Regions from separate parts of the Sulfurovum sp. TSL1 genome, predicted to be linked through region 2. Evidence: riboswitches for the same ligand, from Rfam matches in the RefSeq annotation. Region 2 holds a riboswitch; each other region holds the start of a gene.
The links. Region 2 has a riboswitch for cyclic di-GMP ahead of LDM98_RS04460 (carboxypeptidase regulatory-like domain-containing protein). Riboswitches for the same ligand answer to the same signal wherever they lie in the genome.

Region 1 (5,662 bases), 140 kb from region 2:
ATTGAGAAGGAGGTCACTGGCAGTGTATCCTGTAAGCGTCAGCTCCGGAAATACAACGACACTAACCTCTTTGGCGTGTGCATCTTGGATAAGTTTGATGATCTCTTCGGCATTTTTTGCAGGGTTCCCTACGATGGTCTTGTTCACAGCCGATGCAACTCTATAATATCCGTACATACAGTTCCTTTTAGGTTATCCCCGGATGAAGGTCCAGGGATGATAAACAATTCATTAATCTCTTGATTCAACCACTTCAATACTGATGATGTCATCATTTTGTTGGATCTGGTCCAGCACCATGAAACTTTCCGTATCGTCTTCGTCGATCGCACCAAATACTGTGTGAACACCGTCAAGGTGTGGCGTTGCTACAAAAGTGATGAAGAATTGGCTTCCACCTGTGTTCGGTCCTGCGTGTGCCATAGAGAGTGTCCCTCTTCTGTGTGGATGCGTACTTGTATCCGTTTCACAGTCGATCTGCCATCCTGGTCCACCTGTACCAGCCATAGCCGGATTGTCTTTAGAATACGGACAACCACCCTGTGCCATAAACCCAGGGATCACTCTGTGAAATTTCAGACCGTTATAGAATCCGGTTTCTGCAAGGTGAGCGAAGTTCGCAACCGTGTTAGGTGCATCATCTTTAAAAAGCTTAGCCCAGATCACCCCTTTAGAAGTGGTGAATTTAGCGTAGTTGTATGTATCCATTACAGATTGAACGATATCGTATCTTTTTGTTTCTCTTCCAAACATGTGTGTTTAGTCCTTATATATTAAAATTTTGATATTATTATACCACTAAAAGATAAGAGGTTTAAACCATGGAACTATGCGTAGCACTTGATCTGCCGTCAGCTGAAGAGAATTTGGCCCTAGCTGAGTCACTCAAATCGTACAATGTTTGGATGAAAGTAGGATTTCGTGCCTACATCCGTGACGGGAAACCTTTTATAGAAGCACTCAAAGCGATCAATCCTGATTTCAAGATATTTTTAGACCTCAAACTTTACGATATCCCCAACACTATGGCAGATGCAGCAGAAGAGATCGCCAAACTCGGCGTCAACATGTTCAACATCCATGCCTCGGCAGGGGCTGTCGCTATGAAAACAGTGATGGAGAGACTGGCATCTTATGAAAACCGTCCATTGGTACTGGCTGTGACCGCACTGACCTCATTTGATGAAGCGAACTTCCAGAGCATCTACGAAAAAAGCATAGACGAAAAAGCGGAGCAGTTCGCAAAAATGAGTTATGAAAACGGTTTGGACGGTGTGGTATGTTCTACCTTTGAGAGCAGGGCCATTAAAAATGCTACGTCAGAGAAATTCCTGACGCTCTGTCCTGGCATCAGGCCTTTCGGTGAAGATGCCGGAGATCAGCAGCGTGTGGCGACGCTGGATCTTGCAAATGAAGAAGGAGTAGACTACCCTGTTGTAGGAAGACCTATCTATAAAGACAGTGACCCGCAAAGTAAAGTAGAAGAGATCCTCAAAGTCATTTCTACTTTTTGATCTCTTTTTTTGATTGGGTCATATGGACAGCATTGTCCATACCTTTCATCATAAGATATGCACCTAAAGCAAACATTCCCAGTACGATAAGAGGCGTAAGTTTTTTTAACATTTCGAACCTTGTTGTATAAATCTTTAGATGTAATGATAATCAGTTTTTTTGTGATTTTCCTAAAATATAATTGATCAAAGTGAAAAAAAGTAAAATTAAAAACAATTGAGATTATTTTAAGCTTCTATTTAACCCAATCTAATTATAATCTCATCCACAAAAACACAAGGACAGTTGGGTGAGTTGGCTGAAACCACATCCCTGCTAAGGATGCGTATTCGTAAGGGTACCGAGGGTTCGAATCCCTCACTGTCCGCCACCAAAGGCCCCTAAATTACGTATTTTCAGACTATCCAGTTATTTAACTCTGCCAAAATTCCCCAATTTAACTAGAACTCAGATATTGTTTGAGTAGTGAGGGAACAAATCCTTTCAGTATACTTAAACTTATATATTGTATGACATATAAAAAGAAAAAAAATATAAGAATTTATTAAGATACAACCTTAATTTAATATTAAATTTGTTACTATTTGCCTTCTTAAGGATATGCCAAACTTACTGCGAAGTAAGGACGGAAAGTCACGGATCTCTCGTTAGACCGCCGGATTGCCTTACTATAAAACTAAAATACAAGATGTGAGGCACTTATCCTTTACTCCTTATTTTTTATTTAAACTTTTTTTGAACACAGATAAAGTTATGGATAAAAAAATTTCGATAAGCATACCTCTGTAAATCATATTTTAGTTTGTATAGAAACCTTAAAAGAAAAATAGTTACGTAATTATTATAAAGGTTTAGAATGTTCAAATTTATGAAAAAGCTCTCTCCTGTTATTTCACCTATGATCGCATCATTGTTTTTATTTTCCAGTACAGTTAGCTTTGTAGAAGCAGCGACACATACTAGTACACATATACAATATCTAAATGAACAGGCCTTTATAAAATCGTACCATATGAACGGGCAAGAAGATGCCTCGTTATTCGATCAAGATACAGACACTTTATATACATTACAAGAAAGTGTTTTAATTGAGAGAGTTTTCTCTAAAGATGTTTCTTTAAAAAGCATGAGCGTCTTTGGATCAAGTGACTATCAGGTTGCAGTTGAATATAAAGTCAATGGTTTATGGGAAACAGCAACTTCATGGAATACGCAATCATTAGCAAACCTTGATAATGATTGGAATACTTTTGCATTCAAACAGATAGTTGATACTGATGCTATTAGATTGACATTGAACCCTTTAAAAAGTTTACCAAAAGGTTTGGCAGAAATTAGATTTGAAACTGAGGAAGGAACTAAACTTAACACCGTTGTAAAAACTGTTCTTACCCCAGATGCCGGAGTGCAGCTTGATAGCCAAAGAGTCTATCAAGCAAAAGAGCAAACGGCCGTACTTAGTACAGATGCAAATCTAAGAAAAAACGGTACCTTCTCCATGGATATCGCATATCAGCCAGAACAGATAGAAAAAGCCGTATTGAGCTATGAAGTTTCAGGTGTCACCGGAGGAGCAAGTGTTATCCGTGCGATCAATGACGAATTGGCACAGGGAGGATTACTGGTACAGGCAAGCGCACCTACACTAAAACAGGCTAAGAGCACAGAGGTAACTGAAGAGATCAACCCTCAATGGCTTAAAGCCGGTACCAACAAGATCCGGTTCATTCCTCATGAGAAAGGTGACCTGCCTATACCATATCAGATCAAAAACATTAAACTCTCTTTAACACTCAATGACAACATTCAATCAAAAGATACTTCTCCTGAACTTGTAGCATTCCAACCGCAAACAGGGCTTTACTATGGTGACTATGCGTATGTAAGAGGTTTTGTCACATCAGATAAAAATGAATCACCTAAGATCACGGTAGACGGAAAAGAGGTTAAAAGTACTTTAGGTTCATTTGAAACACTGGTGAAAGCAGACAGCACAAAAGATGTAAAGGTAGTCGCTAAGTTTTCAAATGGAAAAACCCTTACCAAAACCCTTTCTATCAATACAAACTTTGCTTTGTATGAACCTAAAAGCAAAACCGTACAGCTTAGTACAAACGCAGTCAAGCTTCTCAATGATAAAAATGCTGATAGCAGAGGTAAAACATATATAGTAGCCGCTGAAACGGGAGCAGAAGTAGCGTTCAAAACAGCAAAGCTCAATATTAAAAGAGAAGCACTACAGACAAAAAAAGACATCAAGGTCTTGAGCCTTAATACACGTGATCTTCCAGAACTTGACCAGGGTATGGTTAACGTTACTAAAGGAGATGCAGAGGGATATCGTTTCTTGCCTCACGGTATCAAGTTTGATAAAGAGAACAATCTTGAAATCGCATACGATGAGAGTAAACTTCCTAAAGGAACAAGCGCCAAAGATGTCAAGACTTACTTCTTCGATGAAGAGGCAGGACGTTGGATGCCGCTTCCAAAAGTAGCAAGTGCAGCAGGTGTGATCACCTCTAAAACAGATCACTTCACAGATATGATCAATGCCGTTATACAAACACCCGATGCACCACAGGCAAAAGCCTACGGCGCGACACAGATCAAAGATCTTAAAGTAGCCAATCCTGGTGCAAAGATCAATCTAATAGAAGCGCCTAAAGCTTCTAGTATGGGTGATGCACAACTCTCTTATCCTATTGAGATCCCTGCAGGAAGACAGGGGATGGCGCCGCAGCTTGGCGTAAGTTACAGTTCGGGTGCTTCGAATTCATGGATGGGACTTGGATGGAACCTCTCTACGCCAAGTATCGGAATTGATACACGCTGGGGTGTGCCAAGATATAACAGTAAAGATGAGACGGAAACCTATACGATAGGTGGACAGCAGCTTAGTCCTATGGCACATAGGAGTGCTCCGATACCAAGAACAGCTGAAAAAGTATTTCATCCAAGGGTAGAAGGGTCATTTAATAAGATCATCAGACACGGTGATAAACCAAGTAATTACTGGTGGGAAGTGACAGCTAAGAACGGTACAAAAAGTTATTATGGTGGTAACGGTACAGGTGTGGATAATGATGCTGTGCTTACCAACGCAGATGGCGATATCTCACACTGGGCACTGACACAATCAATTGATGTTTACGGGAATACGATCACATACAGCTATACTAAAGTGCAAGATACCGGAGTACGTAAAGATGAAGGAACGGTACCTGGATACCAGCTCTATGTGAGTAATATCAACTACACTGGATTTAACGGTGACAGCGGTGCATATGATGTGACATTTATCCGTGACAGAGATTTGCAGGAAGATAGAAGAAGCGATGTTTCAATCGATGCAAGGCTTGGATTCAAGCGTGTAACAGCTGATCTTCTTAGAAAAATACAGGTAAAGTTCCAGGGCACTGCATTCCGTTCATATGAGTTTGTTTACACCAAAGGTGCCTTTGAAAAGACACTGCTTTCACAGATCAAGCAGTTTGATGCAGCAGGAGAACACTTTAATACACATAACTTCGAGTACTTTGATGAAGTGAGGGATGCTAACGGTAAGTATATTGCTTATGAAGCACCGAAGTACTGGATTGGTGAAGCAACACCGCCTGAAGATGAAGATTCTACATCCGTACCGGATACACCTACTATTCCTCCGGGAGGCACTACAGTACCGACTCCTGTGATCACACCACCTGAGAATGATCTGATTGATGCAGTCAATGTCAATATCAATGGTTTGATGAATGCGATAAATCATGCAAATGAAACTTCACGTGTGCAGCTTGATATTGAGGGCATCCTTACCCACGGCGATTCTCTTTTCCATCAAAGTAAAGAGAATAACGGATTTGAACGTGATCAGGTAGTGGTTTCTCAAGAGGACACTTCATCCATATTGGCACAGACGGCTACTGAAGGAGTGGCTGAGATTATCTATCCTGCCAGTACAGATGGTACGCTTGATCATGTACGTGTATGGAGAGCACCGTTTGACGGTGTCATTAACATTAACGCACCGGTTGCACTATTAGAAGATGCCAGTGAAGCTAGGGCTGCGTATGAAACTTCGGATGGTGTACGTGTTGCGATCCAACATGAAGAGGGAGAAGTGTGGAGCGCTCTTATAGAAGAAAATGAC
Region 2 (5,662 bases):
GAGTTGTATAATGATCTGTTGTAAATGTGAGATCTTCCTGGTTGGCATCAGTAGCATTAGCATAGTTAAATGTATTTGACATAGTGGTACCACTGCCAAGTGAACCAGACATGCCCCCTGCATTAATCACAACGTTATTATTTAGTGTTGAATTAGTGAATGCATTAAATGATGCCCAGTTTTTAGCACCGTGGATGATATTTCCTTCAACTGTTAAGTTGTTAGAATCCCAAAGTACCAAGTCAAAATCAATAATATCCCATAGTATGTTGTTTGATATGCTTGAATCGCTCAGACCGTAAGCAAATCCTTTTGAATCACCTGCACCTATAGCTCTTGCAGAATCAAAGATATAGTTGTTCTCTATTGTAAGGTTTTCTACACCATAATGGATAGTTATTGCATCACCCCAACTGCTAAGCGAAGAACCTGTTTTATCAGATACTCTATAACCCCAAATATAGTTATTAGTGATAATGATTTTATTGTTCGCATCGTCTGAACCTGCTTTTAGGTCAATACCATTCTCAGCATAAGCGTAGTTTCCATTTGGTGTAAGACTACCGCTACCGTTAGTATAAATATCAGGTGTAATATAGATATGGTTACTATCAATAATAGTTCCATCATAACCTGTTGGCACAGGAATGCTTGCGGCCCAATCTTTCCATCTTCTAATAAGCTGAATACTGTCACTAATATTTTTAAACTCATTTTGTATTATTTTGGTGTTGTATATATAAGTATCATTCTCCCAACTTATATCATTTTGAAAGAATATTCCTACTCCATCAGCTTTTCTACCGGCAAGAGATTGTTCTGCTATCCTACTCTTTTGTATAGTATTGTTGTCTGATCTATGATAAATGGTAATAGCATATGTATTAAAATTTTTAATATGCATACGGTTAATTATATTGTATTGGGATTGCCCCTTTATATCCATTGCTGTACTTGCTGTGGTGTTAAGTGTTGACATCCTGTCAATTGTCCAGTAGTTGGCTCCCGATAGATTGATCTGTACGTTTGCCTGTTGCGAGTCAGATAGTGAAGCAGGGTGTGCAGTATTACCATTATCTAAAAGTATGTATCTTCTTGCATTAGGTGTACCATCAGCTGTCAGGGTAACACTACCATAGTTTCCTGGTTTGACACAAAAAATTCTTTTACTGCTATCGTTTATTGTACCCCAGTCAGCATTACTGCTAATAAATTGTACTTCCGGATCATTTGCATTACATGCAGGGAGGTTAATTGGTTCAAGGTAAGGATTACTTGTGTCCATAGTAGGTGTAGGATCAGATACTGTAGTAGGATCAGATACTGTAGTAGGATCAGTCACTGTCGATATGGTTCCTGACACAGGAGTTAACTTATCTCCTTCCAATGTAAAATCTGCCATCAGCATTGCAAGCGAGGCAGTTGAGAGTAAAAATATTTTTTTCATAATTCAATCCTTGTTTTAATTAATTTTTATAGGCTAATAATGTCGCCTGCAGCATCTACTATTATTTTACCAGAATATATGGCATAAGTTTTTGTATCAGAGTCATATACTTGTAATGTGAACGCTTCTCCAGGTATCACTTCAATGTCAAATTCACCATTCTCATTGGTAGCAAGATCGGTTCTGATCCAGTTGTCACTAATAGCATCTACTTTTAGGTTTGGAATCGCATTTTGATTAATGTCGATGATACGATCGGTATATATAGTGTAATCGGTGTAAGCATCTTCTGTTTCTATAGATGAAGTTCCACTTCCTCCACCACAACCGGTGAATAAAGTGACAAGCATAGCCATAAAGACGGTCAGTGTTTTTTTGTATACGTACATTTTTGTATTACCTTTTTTGTTATAAATATGATAAAAGCGTCTTATGAAACATTTGAGAATGTACTTTGAAAGTACATTCTTTCAAAACGGAGTATTTAGGCAGCCCGGCCATCTCATACATTGAGGTCCTGGGCTTTCCGTCCTTGCTTCACAACAAGTTTGGCTTTTTCAAGTGTTCAAATTGTAGTATAAGAGTGTTACCCATATATTACTTATTCATTTTTTAATTATAAGCTGGAATTATCAATAGTTTCACCCGGAGCCACAGCGGATATCATACCGTTGTATGTAGCACCATATTTATCATCATAGTGATATGCTCTCAATGTGAATGCTTGACCTGGTATCACTTCAATTTCAAATACTCCATTCTCATCTGTGCTAAGATCGGTACTGATCCAGTTGTCACCAATAGCATGTACCCTTAGATTTTTTACAGGTGTACCATCTGTATATAGGATACGATCAGTATAGATACCCGAAGCATCTTCAATAGGTTGGCTCAGACTCCATGTTCCCGGATGGGAAACTGTACCTTCATATGTTCCATCTGCTAGACGAGTGGCATATCCTTCTTCGATCCAGGTACCTTGCTCATAATCATAGAACCATAAAGGAATACTCTCAGCTGGTGCACCAGTTGCCTCAAATATTAAAGTTATATCATCAGCTACACTTAATGCATTGCCTGATTCATCTGTAAGGTCTATCACAGTAAACCCATAAGAGATGAATGGAACGATATTCCCATAGTTATCTTCTCCTTTATACTCTCCAGGAAATACTATTTCACTGCCTTTTTCTGTACTGTTACGATATGATAATCCGGCAGTCACTTGCCCTATATAAGGACTTCCATCATGATTGATATAAACTCCGGAAGGTATCACGATATGGGCTCCTGAAACTAGAGTCTGGCTATCATAAGTCCACTGGCTAATATATTTATCTATTTCAACAGTGGTGTAATTTGGGGATAGATCGGTTATTTGAATATTCGTACTATTTGTATAATAACCTTCTGCACTGAACATGACAGAAGCTTTATCGCTTACAGCGATATTCATCAGTATATAATCACCTTGAGAATCAGTGGTAGTGACACAGCCACCTATATTGACTTGAACACCTACTAATCCTGTTCCAGTATCTTTATCCGTAACATGACCTTCAATTTTTGCATCACCCTCTATACAGACAGCTTGAGTCTCTTCAACGATTGGTTCTGTTACGATCGGATCAGTTATAACCGGTTCTGTGACAGTTGGCGCCGCTTCGGTTACGATTGGTTCTGTTGACACAGGATCGGTTACTGTTGGTTCTGTTGCGTTTGTGTCAGTTGGTGCAGGTTCAGTTATGATCGGATCAGTTGGCACTGGGTCCGTTACGATCGGTTGGTTACTTGCGGCAAGTGTTGTAAAAGTCATATCATTACTTACAACGGGTCTGCCTTTCTCATCTTCGGAGACTATTCTATAGTGATATTCTGTATTTGCCTGTAAATTGTATAAGGTAACAGTACCTTCTTCTTGTACTGAAACTACTGAACCATACTTATTACTTGTACCATACTCTACTGATTTTGTAGTATACCCATAAGGATTCCACTCGATGGTGGCAGAATCTTCTGTAGTAATGGCACTGACATCAATCTTCACTACTTTTGCTGTAGAGGTTGTAGTGAGATCAGTTGAAGTTGAATCTGTTGTAGTCGCTGTTCCTTCACCGCCACAACCTGCAAGCAATGTTGCAAAAGACAGTATAAGTACATTTTGTTTGATATTGTTAAGTCTGAACATTCGTTTATATTCCTTCTTTGTATGAACGTGTATTGTTGTGAAGAAAATATATTGAAAAGTAGGGGAGGGAAATCTTCTATGAAGAATGGAATATACCAATATGCATGTAGCATTACTCTGTTGTGCTCAACAAAGGCAACTAGGCTATCTCATGATTATTATGAGATCCTTGGCTTTCCGTCCCTACTTCACAATAGGTTTGGCTTTTCTCACTAACTTGATGGGAATTATATTGAAAGAGGATTACCTCAATATTACCCACATGTCTGAATTTTTATTAAGATTAGGATGATAAACTTTATATAAAAGTTATAATTTATGAAGAGTCATCGTTTGAGATACGATAGTTCTAAATAAATGCAACCCAGCTATCTTTTTTTCAAAAGACCTGAAGCTTTCCGTCCCTGCTTCACAACAGGTTTGGCCTAATACTTTTATTACTATGACTTATGGTTTAGTAGTACCTTAAGTCATAGTCATACCGGAATAATACACACTTAAACTGAAAAGAATATAAAATTAAAATATATGTTTATGATCAATTTTTTTGATGAAGTATATATTAGAGTTTTTGTTTTATGAGATTCAAATTGAGAGTGAGTGATATCTAAAAGAAGTAAAATACGGAGCAGCACAGATGGCTTCTCCGTATAGAACGTTTATTCTATGCAAAGAAGATTACTTGATGAATCTTCTTCTAAACGGATAGAAAAGTCCCAATGCGATCATCAGTAAGAACACCATATCGAAGTGCTTACTGTCAGGGTTGTATGTACAACCACCGCCACCACCGTCGCTAATAATTGGAACTGTTGTATCCACCACAAATTCAGTTACTGATAATGGAGCTGAAGAGTTGTTTGCTTCATCTGTTACAGTGATCGTACAATCGCCGTATATCCCGTCTGCAAGTGTATCAAATGTAATTGTATTATTACCAGCTGTTGCTTCTGTTGCAGCAGAGCTACAAGATCCACCATAAGTGATAGTTCCAGCTTCATCTGAAGAGAAAGTATAGTCTGGGGTATTATCATCTGTAGGTGATGTCACCGCGGTTACTTCTGCAAGGGTAGGGGCAGTGACATCTGGTACAGTCGTATCCACCACAAATTCAGTTACTGATAATGGAGCTGAAGAGTTGTTTGCTTCATCTGTTACAGTGATCGTACAATCGCCGTATACCCCGTCTGCAAGTGTATCAAATGTAATTGTATTATTACCAGCTGTTGCTTCTGTTGCAGCAGAGCTACAAGATCCACCATAAGTGATAGTTCCAGCTTCATCTGAAGAGAAAGTATAGTCTGGGGTATTATCATCTGTAGGTGATGTCACCGCGGTTACTTCTGCAAGGGTAGGGGCAGTGACATCTGGTACAGTCGTATCCACCACAAATTCAGTTACTGATAATGGAGCTGAAGAGTTGTTTGCTTCATCTGTTACAGTGATCGTACAATCGCCGTATACCCCGTCTGCAAGTGTATCAAATGTAATTGTATTATTACCAGCTGTTGCTTCTGTTGCAGCAGAGCTACAAGATCCACCATAAGTGATAGTTCCAGCTTCATCTGAAGAGAAAGTATAGTCTGGGGTATTATCATCTGTAGGTGTTGGTACTGGTGTTACTTCTGCTAAATTTGGCTGTAATCCCATTTCATAATGCTGTTGAATCAGTCCTGCATCAATTGCAGCAGTATAAACAGTTATCTCATCCAGATTACCTGTATACGATAAACTAGCGGAATCATTTAGTGAACCAAAGTGCACATCTGAACTAGCATGTAGGTCACTTACTGCTGATCTGGTTAAATTAAAATCAAATTGACCATCGATATATACCTTTACCTCAGGCTCGGTAAGAACAAATGCTATGTGATGCCATACATCATCAGTGACGTTTGTTTGACTATTCCCCACAACATTGTCTGCAGGGGCACTTTTATCATTAGCTACGGCAACTCTAACATGTCCTGGAGCATCCGTTCCATTTATTCCAATATACCATAAGATACCCAAAGTATTAGCGCGTC
Region 3 (5,662 bases), 270 kb from region 2:
AATATCGGTAAACTTGTGGATGTTGACTATCCTATCGTAGGTGATGTCAGTCAGGTTCTTGAAGAGATGTTACCGCTTCTTGATGGAATAGATACAGACAGATTCCAGGCATGGAGAGAGATATTGAAGCGTTATGATGAGCTGCACCCTCAATCTTATGTTGATTCTGATGAGGTCATCAAGCCGCAATGGGCTATAGAACGTATCGGTGAACTGGTAGGTGAAAATGCCATCATCACTTCAGATGTCGGGCAACACCAAATGTGGGCAGCGCAGCATTATCCGTTCGATAGACCACGCCAGTGGATCAATTCCGGTGGATTGGGAACGATGGGCTTTGGTTTCCCTGCAGCCATCGGTGCAAAAAGAGCCTTCCCCGATAAAACGGTTATCAATATCACAGGTGACGGTTCGATCCTGATGAATATGCAAGAACTGGTGACGGCGGCAGAGTACAAAATACCGGTCATCAATCTTATACTCAATAACCACTTCCTGGGAATGGTTAGACAGTGGCAGACGTTCTTCTATGAAAAGCGCTACTCCGAGACAGACTTGACATTCCAACCGAACTGGAAAGCACTGGCTGAGGCGTGTGGCGGAATAGGGTATGACGTGACTACCAAAGAAGAGTTTGATGCAGCGATCAAAGATGCAATAGCACAAGATAAGGTGTGTTTCATGAATGTTGCCGTGAACCGTTTTGAAGATGTACTTCCTATGGTACCGGCCGGCGGTGCACTCTTCAATATGATGTTACCGCAAAAAGGAGAGAAATAATGGAAAATTCTATGAATGAAAGACGTGTTATTTCTGTTATCGTATTGAATGAAAGTTCTGTTCTTGCACGTGTCACATCACTTTTTGCAGCACGTGGCTATAACATCGCATCACTCACTGTGGCACCCATACCAGACAGTGATATGTCACATATTACGATCGAAACGAACGGTTCTACTAAAGTGATGGAACAGATCACCAAGCAACTGCATAAGCTCATACCCGTCTATAAGGTGATCGAGCATGAAGAGATGGTTGAAAAAGAGATGGTCTTGGTGAAGTTCCCTATTACCGAGCACTTAAGTGACATCGGAGCATTATGTGCCGCATATAACGGTGGTATCGCAAATGTGGGTAAAGAGATGATCATTGCCATGGTTGCAGATGAACCTATACGTATACAGCATTTTATAGAAGCAGCGCAGCGTTACAACCCTTATGAAGTTGTACGTGGCGGTGTTGTAGCTATAGAAAGATAGAAACCATTTTACTTCTGTCACTCTCCTTACAGGAAAGTGACATCTACTTTAAGTTAAAAGGACCACTTTATGACTTACCCACTCTCTCAGATCACAGCACATATCGGTGTAGATTTTCATGGTGAAGATATCACTATCGAAGGGATACATACCTTAAGTGAGGCGACTTCCACACAACTCAGTTTTTTTACAGACAGTAAATATGCTTCACAATTGGCAGAGACCAAGGCTGCTGCGGTGTTGATCGATGAAAAGCATGCAGGATTACTGCCTTCCGGAACGATCGCATTGATTACGGATGAGGCATATCTTAAACTGGCACTGGCCTCTAAGTTCTTTGCACATAAAATGGGGAGTGAGACATCACAGCCTGCTATGGGTAAAGGTTGCGATATAGATACAAGCGTCTCTTTTGGTAAGAATGTGACACTTGGAGATCATGTGACCATCTTACCGGGGTGTTATCTCGGAGACAATGTGACTGTTGGTTCAGGGACACTTCTGCATCCCAATGTGACCTTGTATCATCATACACAGATCGGCGCTGAGTGTATCATTCATAGCGGTACGGTGATCGGTTGTGACGGGTACGGATTTGCGCATACAAAGCTTGGTGAGCATGTGAAGATCTATCAGAATGGTAATGTGGTGGTAGAAGATAATGTAGAGATCGGTGCAAACTGTGCCATAGACAGAGCCGTATTTGGTACCACCTATATACGTAAAGGTACCAAACTGGATAATCTGATACAGATCGCACATAACTGTGATGTAGGAGAGCATACACTTTGTGCTGCACAAGTGGGTCTTGCAGGTTCGACGACGTTAGGCAGAAATGTGGTCATGGGCGGACAGAGTGCCACTGCAGGACACTTGAAAGTGGGTGCTTTTGCAACCATTGCAGGAAAAGGTGGTGTCACCAAATCTCTTGAAGGTGGTAAGACCTATGCAGGGTTTCCTGCTATTGATCATAAAATGTGGTTGCGTTTGCAGGCCAAAATGATGGGTTTGCTCAAAGGTAAAAAATAGTTAAGTCATTGTACTATAATCATTGATATCAAAATTTAAAGGAGTATAGATGAGCGGAACAGTCACAAAAATAGATGAAATGGGTTTGAGTGGTACAAAAGATGGGAAGATCACAGTGACCACAGTAAAAGAACCGTATGGTCCAAAGAGTGAAAGTGTAGCAAGTATCGGTATTTCACTGCAGGCAGGTGCTGAAGAACCGGACTGGAAAGTGCATATTCCTAAAGCAAATATCGATGCAGTGATCGAAGCATTGCAGGAAGCAAAAAAAGCGTTATAGTATTGTATATACTTTTTGGTTAATGGGTTAGGCCCATTAACTACATTTCATCATTCTTCATGACCTTGTATTTGTCGAAAGCTCTTTGCATGAGGTCTTTATCAGGGATCTTTCTTCCTGCAATATATCCGATGACATTGCCGTCATCATCCAATTTAGGCTTGATCCATACAACAACATTGTAATATTTGCCTTCACTTGTCATATTTTTGACAAACCCTTCCCAATAGTTTCCACCTTTGATGGTTTCCCATAACCCTTTAAATGCAGCTTTTGGCATATCTGGGTGTCTGTTTATACTGTGTGGAGATCCGATGAGTTCTTCTTTTGTATAACCGGTAAGTTCACGAAATTTACGGTTGGCATAAGTGATGATACCTGCCGGGTCTGTTTCTGTGATCATCACACCACCGTCAAACGGCACTTCTACATCTACCGGATCTGGTTTTGTGATTTCTTTTCCGTTAATAGTGTTTTTAATTGTTTTTCCCATTTTCTCTCCATAAACAATAGATAGGTTGCATTAAAAGTCTTATTAGGACAAAAGGAAGTACAAATGCAGATCAAATACATTTGGCAGTCTGGCAATCTACATTGAGACCCATCACTTTCTGTCCTCACTTCACAATGAGTTTAGCCTTAGATATTATACCTAACATAGTATCTATCTATAGCTTATATGGACATAATAGACTACTTTGTGACTCAGATTTAATCATATTTTCTTCATACTTTGCTACAATTACAGAATTATGATAAAGGGGCGTTTTTTGTCTATTACAGAAACAATCAAATCACTTTTACAAGAGCGTATACTCGTCATCGATGGCGCAATGGGTACACAGATACAAGACCTTAAAGTTCCTTCCGAAGCATGGATAGATGATAAAGGTGTGGATCAAGAGGGATGTAATGAACTGCTTAACCATAGTGCACCGGAACTTATAGAGCGTATCCATAAGCGTTATGCTATGGCAGGTGCTGACCTACTTAAGACGAACACATTTGGTACGATGCCTTGGGTACTGGATGAGTATCAGATGGGTGAACGTGCCTATGAACTTTCTAAAAAAGGTGCTCAGATAGTAAAGAAGATCTGTAACGAATACGGTACAGAGAAGTCACCGAAGTTTGTCTTGGGTTCGATAGGACCGGGCACAAAGCTTCCTTCTCTAGGGCATATCCATTATGATGAAATGTATGAAGGGTATAAATGTGTTGCACTTGGACTTATAGATGGCGGATGTGATGTTTTTCTTTTGGAAACCTGTCAGGATCCTCTGCAGATCAAAGCTGCATTGCATGCATGTCAGGATGCAAATGAAGAGAGAGATGTGCAGCTTCCTATTATGGTATCCGTTACGATCGAACTGAGTGGAACTATGCTTATAGGTACCAATGTTGAGACGATCGTTACAATACTTGAACCGTTTGATATCTTATCACTTGGATTTAACTGCGGTACGGGGCCAGACCAGGTAAAAAAACACCTTAAAACACTCTCTGAACTTTGTGCGATACCTATCTCAGTGCATGCGAATGCAGGCTTGCCCCAGAACCGTGGGGGGTATACCTTCTATCCTATGGGACCGGATGAATTTACTGAAAAACAATTGGAATTTACAAGGTACGCCGGTGTAAGCTTTTTAGGTGGATGTTGCGGAACAACACCACAGCATATCCAGGCACTCAAAAAAGCAGTTGAAGTGATAGTCCCTAAAAAACCTACAGGTAGTATCAAGCCAAGTGTCGCTTCTTTGTTCAATAGTGTAGAGTTGTTCCAGGAACCGGCACCACTGCTCATAGGGGAGCGTTCAAATGCGACAGGATCAAAAGCATTCAGAGAGCTTATTTTGGCCAGTGACTATGAAGGTACACTGACCGTAGGTCAGGCACAGGTACGTGATGGGGCACATATGCTTGATGTCAACGTGGAGTTTGCAGGACGTGACGGGGCCAAGGATATGAGGGCGGTCATGGAGCTCTATAACCAGAAGATACCGCTTCCTCTTATGCCGGATGCAACACGACCCAATACGATAGAAGAGGGGCTGAAGTGTATCGGTGGAAAGCCTATCATCAACTCCACGAACCTCGAAGATGGAGAAGAGAACTTTGCAACCTACTGTAAATTGGCCAAAAAGTTTGGGGCTGTACTTGTCTGCCTTGTGATCGATGAAGAGGGGATGGCAAGGAGCAAAGAGAAGAAAGTAGCGGTGGCTAAACGCATGTATGAACTTGCCGTGAACAAATATGGACTGAAACCTCAAAACATTATGTTCGATATGTTGGCCTTTACAGTGGGTACAGGTGAAGAAGAAGACAGATTGGCTGGAAAGAATGCCTATGAAGCTATCAAAGAGATACATGAGATCTATCCTGAGGTAGGTTCCACGCTTGGCCTTTCAAACATCTCATTCGGTTTGGAAAAGCATGCGAGGTTCTACCTCAATTCAGTCTTTTTGCATCATTGTGTACAGGCAGGTATGACCTCTGTGATCATCAATGTGAAACACATTATTCCCCTGGCCAAAATGACGGCAGAAGACATTGCGATTTGTGAAGAGTTGCTTTTTACACCGGATGAGAAATCATTGTTTAAATTCATCGACCATTTTGCAGATGCTGTGGTAGAAGATGAGGGTGCAGATGAAGCTTATGAGGCTATGAGTCATGAAGAGAAGATTAAAAAACTTCTTATGGATGGTGACAAAGAAAGGATGCTGCCGCTTGTGGAGGAGGCACGTCACGAGATACACCCCGATGTGATAGTCAATGAGATCCTTATTGATGCGATGAAAGTGGTGGGTGAACTCTTTGGTTCAGGACAGATGCAGCTTCCTTTTGTACTGCAGAGTGCCGAAACGATGAAAGCAACGGTAGACTACCTCAATCCTTATTTGACCAAACAGGAAAAAGAGACGGATACCACACTGGTCATCGGTACGGTCAAAGGGGATGTTCATGATGTGGGTAAAAACCTTGTGGACATTATCCTTTCGAACAACGGATTTAAAGTGGTCAATGTGGGCATCAAAACGGAACTGCAGGAGTATCTCGACATTGTAGAGAAACAATCGATACAGGCCATAGG
Region 4 (5,662 bases), 220 kb from region 2:
ACCGCGATAAGAAGAGCCAAGGTCATCATAGATATGGGTAACTCTAAGATCGCAAAGGCATACGTCAAACTTGGTACAAATATCGATACGGATGTAGCAAAACCGTTTATACAGAAACTGGCAAAAGTAGAAGAGATCGAATTTGTAGATGCAAAAGTAGAAAACGCCGTTACAGATGTATCTGACAACCTTGAAGTCTATATCCCGACTGAAGAGATTGACCTAAGTGCGATCATCGGTAAACTTAGCAAACAAAAAGAGAAGCTGGAAAAAGAGATACAAAAACTCAGTGGTATGCTGAACAACGAAAAGTTCGTTGCCAATGCACCTGAACATGTCATTACAGAAAACAAAAAAGCTTTGGAAGATGCAGAAGTCAAAATGGAAAAAGTTCAAACTGAACTTGAAGGGTTCGGTGTATAATGACCCCTCTAGCACAAGAAGCATACAACGCATTACTCGCAAAAGAATACGACAAAGCTCTTGAACTCTACACTGCTCTGGAAAAACAAAAGGACCCCGTTTCCTACTATTATCTGGGTTATCTCTGCTTCAGGGGACTTGGAGTGAATCAGGATACGAAAAAAGCTTTTGACTACTATCTGGAATCTGCAACCAGAGAAGTGCCATTGGCACAGTTTGAAGTGGCATTGATGCTGGAAAATGGTGAAGGTTGTGAGAAAAATGAATCAGAAGCAGCCTTCTGGTACGAAGAAGCAGCAAAAAGAGGCAACATAGACGCCTTTAACAATTTGGGTGCCATGTTCAAAGAAGGCCGTGGTGTACACCAGGACTACAAAAAAGCATTTATACTCTTCTCTAAAGCAGCGCAGGCAGGTAATGCAAAAGCCCAGTTTAACCTAGGCGCACTTTATGATATGGGATTGGGCTGTGAAGAAGACAAAGAAAAAGCCATAGAATGGTGTAGAAAAGCAGCGTATCAAGGCCATCAGATGGCACAAGGTATTATCAAACGTATGCAGCAAGACGGACAGATCGTTTTTTAAAATACATTTTGAGAATTCTTTTAAGTAGCACCAACGATAGAGATCCATAATGGAACCTCTATCTGCAAAGCCACATACACTGTATGTATCTTTGCATATTTAACTAATGATTTTAGTTTGACGTATTGATATCAACAAGTGTTGATTGTCCATTAAGTACTTCAACATTGTCTTCTTGATCAACAACAGAAGCAAATACATCACCTACAAAAAGTGCCGTAATAAGGCTATAGTTACCTTCACCAAGGTATGACAACGTAAAGTTACCATCACTCATATTGACATCGCTGCTGCTTACAGAATTCTGGAAATTGATTCCATCTGCATTTCCATCTTCTTCACTGACATCATACTCGCCAGATCTGTAACTGTAAACCACTAAAGAATCTGAAGTCGTATTATAGTCAGCTATATCTACTACAGTCCCATTGATCATACCTGAAAGTTCAGTTACCACTAATCTGATAACAGGTTTTAAAATATAATCTCCGTTTCCTTGCACAACGATTGATTTATGAATATTGAAATCTGCAGTTACTGCAATTTTTGCATCAGCAGTGATATCAAATGCACCTTTTCCTTTATATCCACTTTGTGCTCCGCTTGGAACAAATAATGGTACTGAGGTACCATCTGCATAGGTTACATTACAATCCGGATTAGCTTTAACTTCTGATATTTTTGAAGGTGCAGCCAGTTTGAAACGAATTTCAGAATAATGTCCTGCTGGTAGTATCATATCCCCTAGGTGAAGTGATTTACCATTTTGAAGATCAAGTAGGTTGAATGTTTGAGGTACAAAATCATCAGCAGTAATCCAGTTTCCATCATGATTATATTCAATACCGATAACGGCAATATTGACTTCCGTCACATCAGGACCTAATTGAGGTGGTGCATCTGTCATACTGAGTGATAGAGTACCAGTTGGAGTAGAAGATGTAGTATCTCCACCACATCCAGAGATGAGTGTCATAAGTGTGAACGATACGATAATACCGATCAGCGTGTGAAATCTTTTCATAAATATCCTTGTGTAATTGGATGTTGCAGTTGCACAAAAGAAGTAAATTCATTTTGGCAGCCTGGCGATCTTCCCATTGAAGACCCATGGCTTTCCGTCCTTGCTTCACAACAAGTTTGGCACAACAAAATAAGTTTGAATTAAATAATATTTGGAGCTAAGACCCATGGCTTTCCGTCCTTGCTTCACAACAAGTTTGGCACAACAAACAATATTTAAAAAATCTCTTTACTATAAACAGAAGTATTATATAGAATCAAAAATTAGATACATCTTTAATGATCCAATATATGAAAGGGAGATAAAAATCTAAGAACTTACATCACTATTTTAAAAAACGTTCAGTAAACTCTTCTATATCAATGGCTTTGCAAAAATGATATCCCTGATACCTGAGTTTTGGATCTAACTCTCTAAGAAGCTCTTGCTGCTGTACATTTTCAATACCTTCGATAACGATGTTGTAGTCAAATTGTCTTCCTATGTCCAAAATACTTGAAATAAGATGTACCTCTTTAGGAATGGATTCTATATTTTTTATAAATTCCTTATCTATTTTCAATGTATGGAAAGAAAGCTTCTTCAGATAAGATAGAGAAGAGTAGCCTATACCAAAATCATCAATGGCACATCTCACTCCCTGTCTGCGTAATTCATTAATTACATCTTCTGTATTATCAAAATTATCGATGAGTGACCGTTCTGTGATCTCTATCATGATATCTTGAGTCTCTAGACCATACTCTCTTAACTTTTTAAGGAATTCACTAGCAAAATCAGTTTCTACAAATTGCTGTGCATTCACATTGATCGAAATATACTCAAGCTTCCACCTATTCTCTTTTTTCCACTGAGAGATATGTTGACATACATTGTCAAGAACCCACCATGTAATGTGTGAAAGCAAACCTGCTTTAATGGCCAATGGTATAAAATCCTGTGGTGACAGGAACCCTCTATCCGGATGTTCCCAACGTATAAGTGCCTCAGCAGAACTCACTACATCTCCATCTATGGAAACTACAGGTTGATACATAAGACCCAACTGATCTTTTTTGACTGCATAGGCCAGATCATGCTGAAGTATAAATAGCTCTTTTTGTTGTTTATCTAACGATGGATCATAATATGCAACATGTCCATTATCATTCTTTGCCTGATACATAGAGAGATCAGCATGTCTAATGATCTCGTTGATATTTGTATAAGCCGGTTCCATAAGAACGATACCTATACTTGATTTAATATGTAAATGCATTTCTTGTATGATAAATGGTTCCAAGAACAGATCCTGTATCTCTCTGGAAAACGCTTCAGCTTCTTTATATGCCATATGTTTGTCTTCTGATACATGTGGAATGATAATGATAAATTCATCTCCCCCCAGTCTGCTTACCATACGATCTTCTCCTAAAAGATCTGTCAAACGTTTTGAAACAACAAGCAGCACATCATCTCCAACTTGATGTCCCAAAGAATCATTAATACTTTTAAACTGATTCAGGTCAAGATAAAAAAGTATGGAAAAATATGTTTGATGTTTTGCACTCGTTACAAGCTTCTCCATATAGTTTCGAAAACCTCTACGATTAAACAAACCGGTCAGCACATCATGCTGTACCATATATTCAAGCTCTGTTAAGGCGGCATGTTCGTTCGTTTTATCCTCTATGATGCCTACACCGCCCAAAATATTATTATCCAGGTCAGTAAAAGAGAACACTTTAGCATCGATCCAAAACGACTTATTCTTGAGAGATACATAAGGACCTTCATAAGACTCTGTACCCTCTATAATGGCATTTTCTAATACTTTTACTATATCCTTGTCCGGAAGTATATGAAGATCCATTCCTATCATCTCATCTTTTTCATACTCTAATAGTTTATTTAACTGTTCATTGCACTCCAGGACCTTTAGATCTTTATTATAGGTAAAGATACCTAGCGGTGCATTTTTAAATAGACTGTTTAAAAGCATATGTTCTGACTGCAACATATTAAAAGCATTCTTCTGTCGATACATATTATAGATATTGGTCACTTGTGCAATAAAATACAAGATCAATGAAATGGTAAGTATGATATGCAAAGGTGTATCATAAAGAAATGCCATGGTATAAATAAGAGGTAATAAAAGAATAGCTGAATATATGATGTTGAGCCGTGCATCTACCGCTAAAGAGAGTGTAGAACACAAAGAGAGGCCTACAAGTACCGCAACGATATAAAGTTGATAGTAGTGATCCACTTGATGGATAAAAACAAAACCTAATGTTGAGAAAATAAGTGCGGTCAATATAGTAGTAAAGGCAAACTTTTTATACCAGAATGCCATGGAGTATTTTTTAGGGTTTTTTCTAAACATATAGGCAGAATAAAGCCTATATCCTGTTAGGAGCATCAAACCCAGTGCCCACACTAAAATACTGCCACTAAGTTCCGGATATAAGGCCACAGTGACTAAAATAGCTAACAGAACAACAACCAGGAGTGCCCTGGTTGAAAGTGTATAAAGTGCAATGACCAAAGAGTCATCCACCGTTTGAAGCTCTTTTATTTTCGAGAATAATCTTTGTAAATTCATATAGAATTGTAGCATGAAACACTAACAACTTGAATAGTTTTTATACTATTTTAAAATTCATTCCCTGTTTTAATAATATCCAGCCCAAAACGTGCCCTTAACGCATGTATATTTTGATGTAATGTTTTTTCTTTGCTGTCCTCATGAAAATCTATCAGTGAAAGTGTTTTTAGGTTAAGTGATGCAAAGTTTGAAACGTTCAGTGTCAGTTTGACAGCCCCTTTATTGGCCAGGGCTATCTCTTTATACATCTCTGAAAGCATGGACTTAAAAAGTGTTTCAGAAAATACTCTGTCCACGGTCATAGTCTTTTTTACTCTGGTACCATACTCATATCCTATTCTCAGATAATAGCTTGTAGGATTCACCTCCATGGCCATAACCATATAGATGATATGCCTTGCCATGATCATAATACGTCTCTTTATCTCATCACTCTCATGTATCGCATCAAACGTACGGCTGATGCCTATGGATTTCCTCTCCCCTCTGCTGCTGATACCTTCCTGATCTGTTCCTGTGACACGTCTATAAAGTTGAACACCGGGTTTTTTCCATGATTCAAAAAGTCTTTTATGCCGTTTTATATCACCCAGTGTAGAAATGTAATGTGCCTCCAGCCTCTTTTGAAACCCCTTACCTATACCCGGAAACTCTTTGATAGGGATATTTTCTATATAGCTATCTATGTCTTTCACTTCATAGACGCCGTAAGGCTTGGCAGACTCTGTTGCCAGTTTAGCGATCCATTTGGATTTTGAAATGCCTATAGAAACAGGAATGTCAAAATGTTCCAGTATCTTTGCCTGCAGCTCTTTTGCAAAAGCATACACCTCTTCATCTTTTTTCCATCCGCTGACATCTCCGAAAAACTCATCTATGCTGTACTGTTCCACCTGTGGTATATGTGCAGATATAAATGCATGTATTTGATGAGAAAGCTTATGATAAAGTGGATAGTTCGAAGGTACAACCGTTAACTTGGGGCAAAGCTGTAAGGCCTGGGCGATAGGCATGGCTGTCTTCACTCCGTATACCCTGGCT

Region 1: it holds a riboswitch for cyclic di-GMP, as region 2 does, so the genes downstream of both, LDM98_RS03760 (SpvB/TcaC N-terminal domain-containing protein) here and LDM98_RS04460 (carboxypeptidase regulatory-like domain-containing protein) in region 2, are expected to answer to the same signal.
Region 3: it holds a riboswitch for cyclic di-GMP, as region 2 does, so the genes downstream of both, LDM98_RS05760 (PAS domain-containing protein) here and LDM98_RS04460 (carboxypeptidase regulatory-like domain-containing protein) in region 2, are expected to answer to the same signal.
Region 4: it holds a riboswitch for cyclic di-GMP, as region 2 does, so the genes downstream of both, LDM98_RS03480 (DUF4382 domain-containing protein) here and LDM98_RS04460 (carboxypeptidase regulatory-like domain-containing protein) in region 2, are expected to answer to the same signal.

The regions. Positions count from the first base shown of each region.
Region 1 covers NZ_BPFI01000001.1:767,294-772,955, reverse strand. The annotation lists gene LDM98_RS03780 (NAD(+) synthase) at 1-177, opposite strand, end outside; gene LDM98_RS03775 (peptidylprolyl isomerase) at 232-753, opposite strand; gene pyrF (orotidine-5'-phosphate decarboxylase) at 822-1,514, shown strand; gene LDM98_RS11755 (hypothetical protein) at 1,504-1,626, opposite strand; tRNA gene LDM98_RS03765 (tRNA-Ser) at 1,795-1,885, shown strand; cyclic di-GMP riboswitch class I at 2,108-2,183, shown strand; gene LDM98_RS03760 (SpvB/TcaC N-terminal domain-containing protein) at 2,372-5,662, shown strand, end outside.
Region 2 covers NZ_BPFI01000001.1:903,466-909,127, reverse strand. The annotation lists gene LDM98_RS04470 (right-handed parallel beta-helix repeat-containing protein) at 1-1,447, opposite strand, end outside; gene LDM98_RS04465 (hypothetical protein) at 1,474-1,836, opposite strand; cyclic di-GMP riboswitch class I at 1,932-2,010, opposite strand; gene LDM98_RS04460 (carboxypeptidase regulatory-like domain-containing protein) at 2,064-3,635, opposite strand; cyclic di-GMP riboswitch class I at 3,767-3,849, opposite strand; cyclic di-GMP riboswitch class I at 3,991-4,070, opposite strand; gene LDM98_RS04455 (LamG-like jellyroll fold domain-containing protein) at 4,314-5,662, opposite strand, start outside.
Region 3 covers NZ_BPFI01000001.1:1,173,151-1,178,812, reverse strand. The annotation lists gene LDM98_RS05780 (acetolactate synthase large subunit) at 1-780, shown strand, start outside; gene ilvN (acetolactate synthase small subunit) at 780-1,259, shown strand; gene lpxD (UDP-3-O-(3-hydroxymyristoyl)glucosamine N-acyltransferase) at 1,329-2,288, shown strand; gene LDM98_RS05765 (hypothetical protein) at 2,338-2,568, shown strand; gene LDM98_RS05760 (PAS domain-containing protein) at 2,609-3,061, opposite strand; cyclic di-GMP riboswitch class I at 3,141-3,216, opposite strand; gene metH (methionine synthase) at 3,339-5,662, shown strand, end outside.
Region 4 covers NZ_BPFI01000001.1:683,369-689,030, forward strand. The annotation lists gene LDM98_RS03470 (valine--tRNA ligase) at 1-423, shown strand, start outside; gene LDM98_RS03475 (tetratricopeptide repeat protein) at 423-1,007, shown strand; gene LDM98_RS03480 (DUF4382 domain-containing protein) at 1,120-2,031, opposite strand; cyclic di-GMP riboswitch class I at 2,084-2,162, opposite strand; gene LDM98_RS03485 (EAL domain-containing protein) at 2,357-4,618, opposite strand; gene LDM98_RS03490 (DNA polymerase IV) at 4,669-5,662, opposite strand, start outside.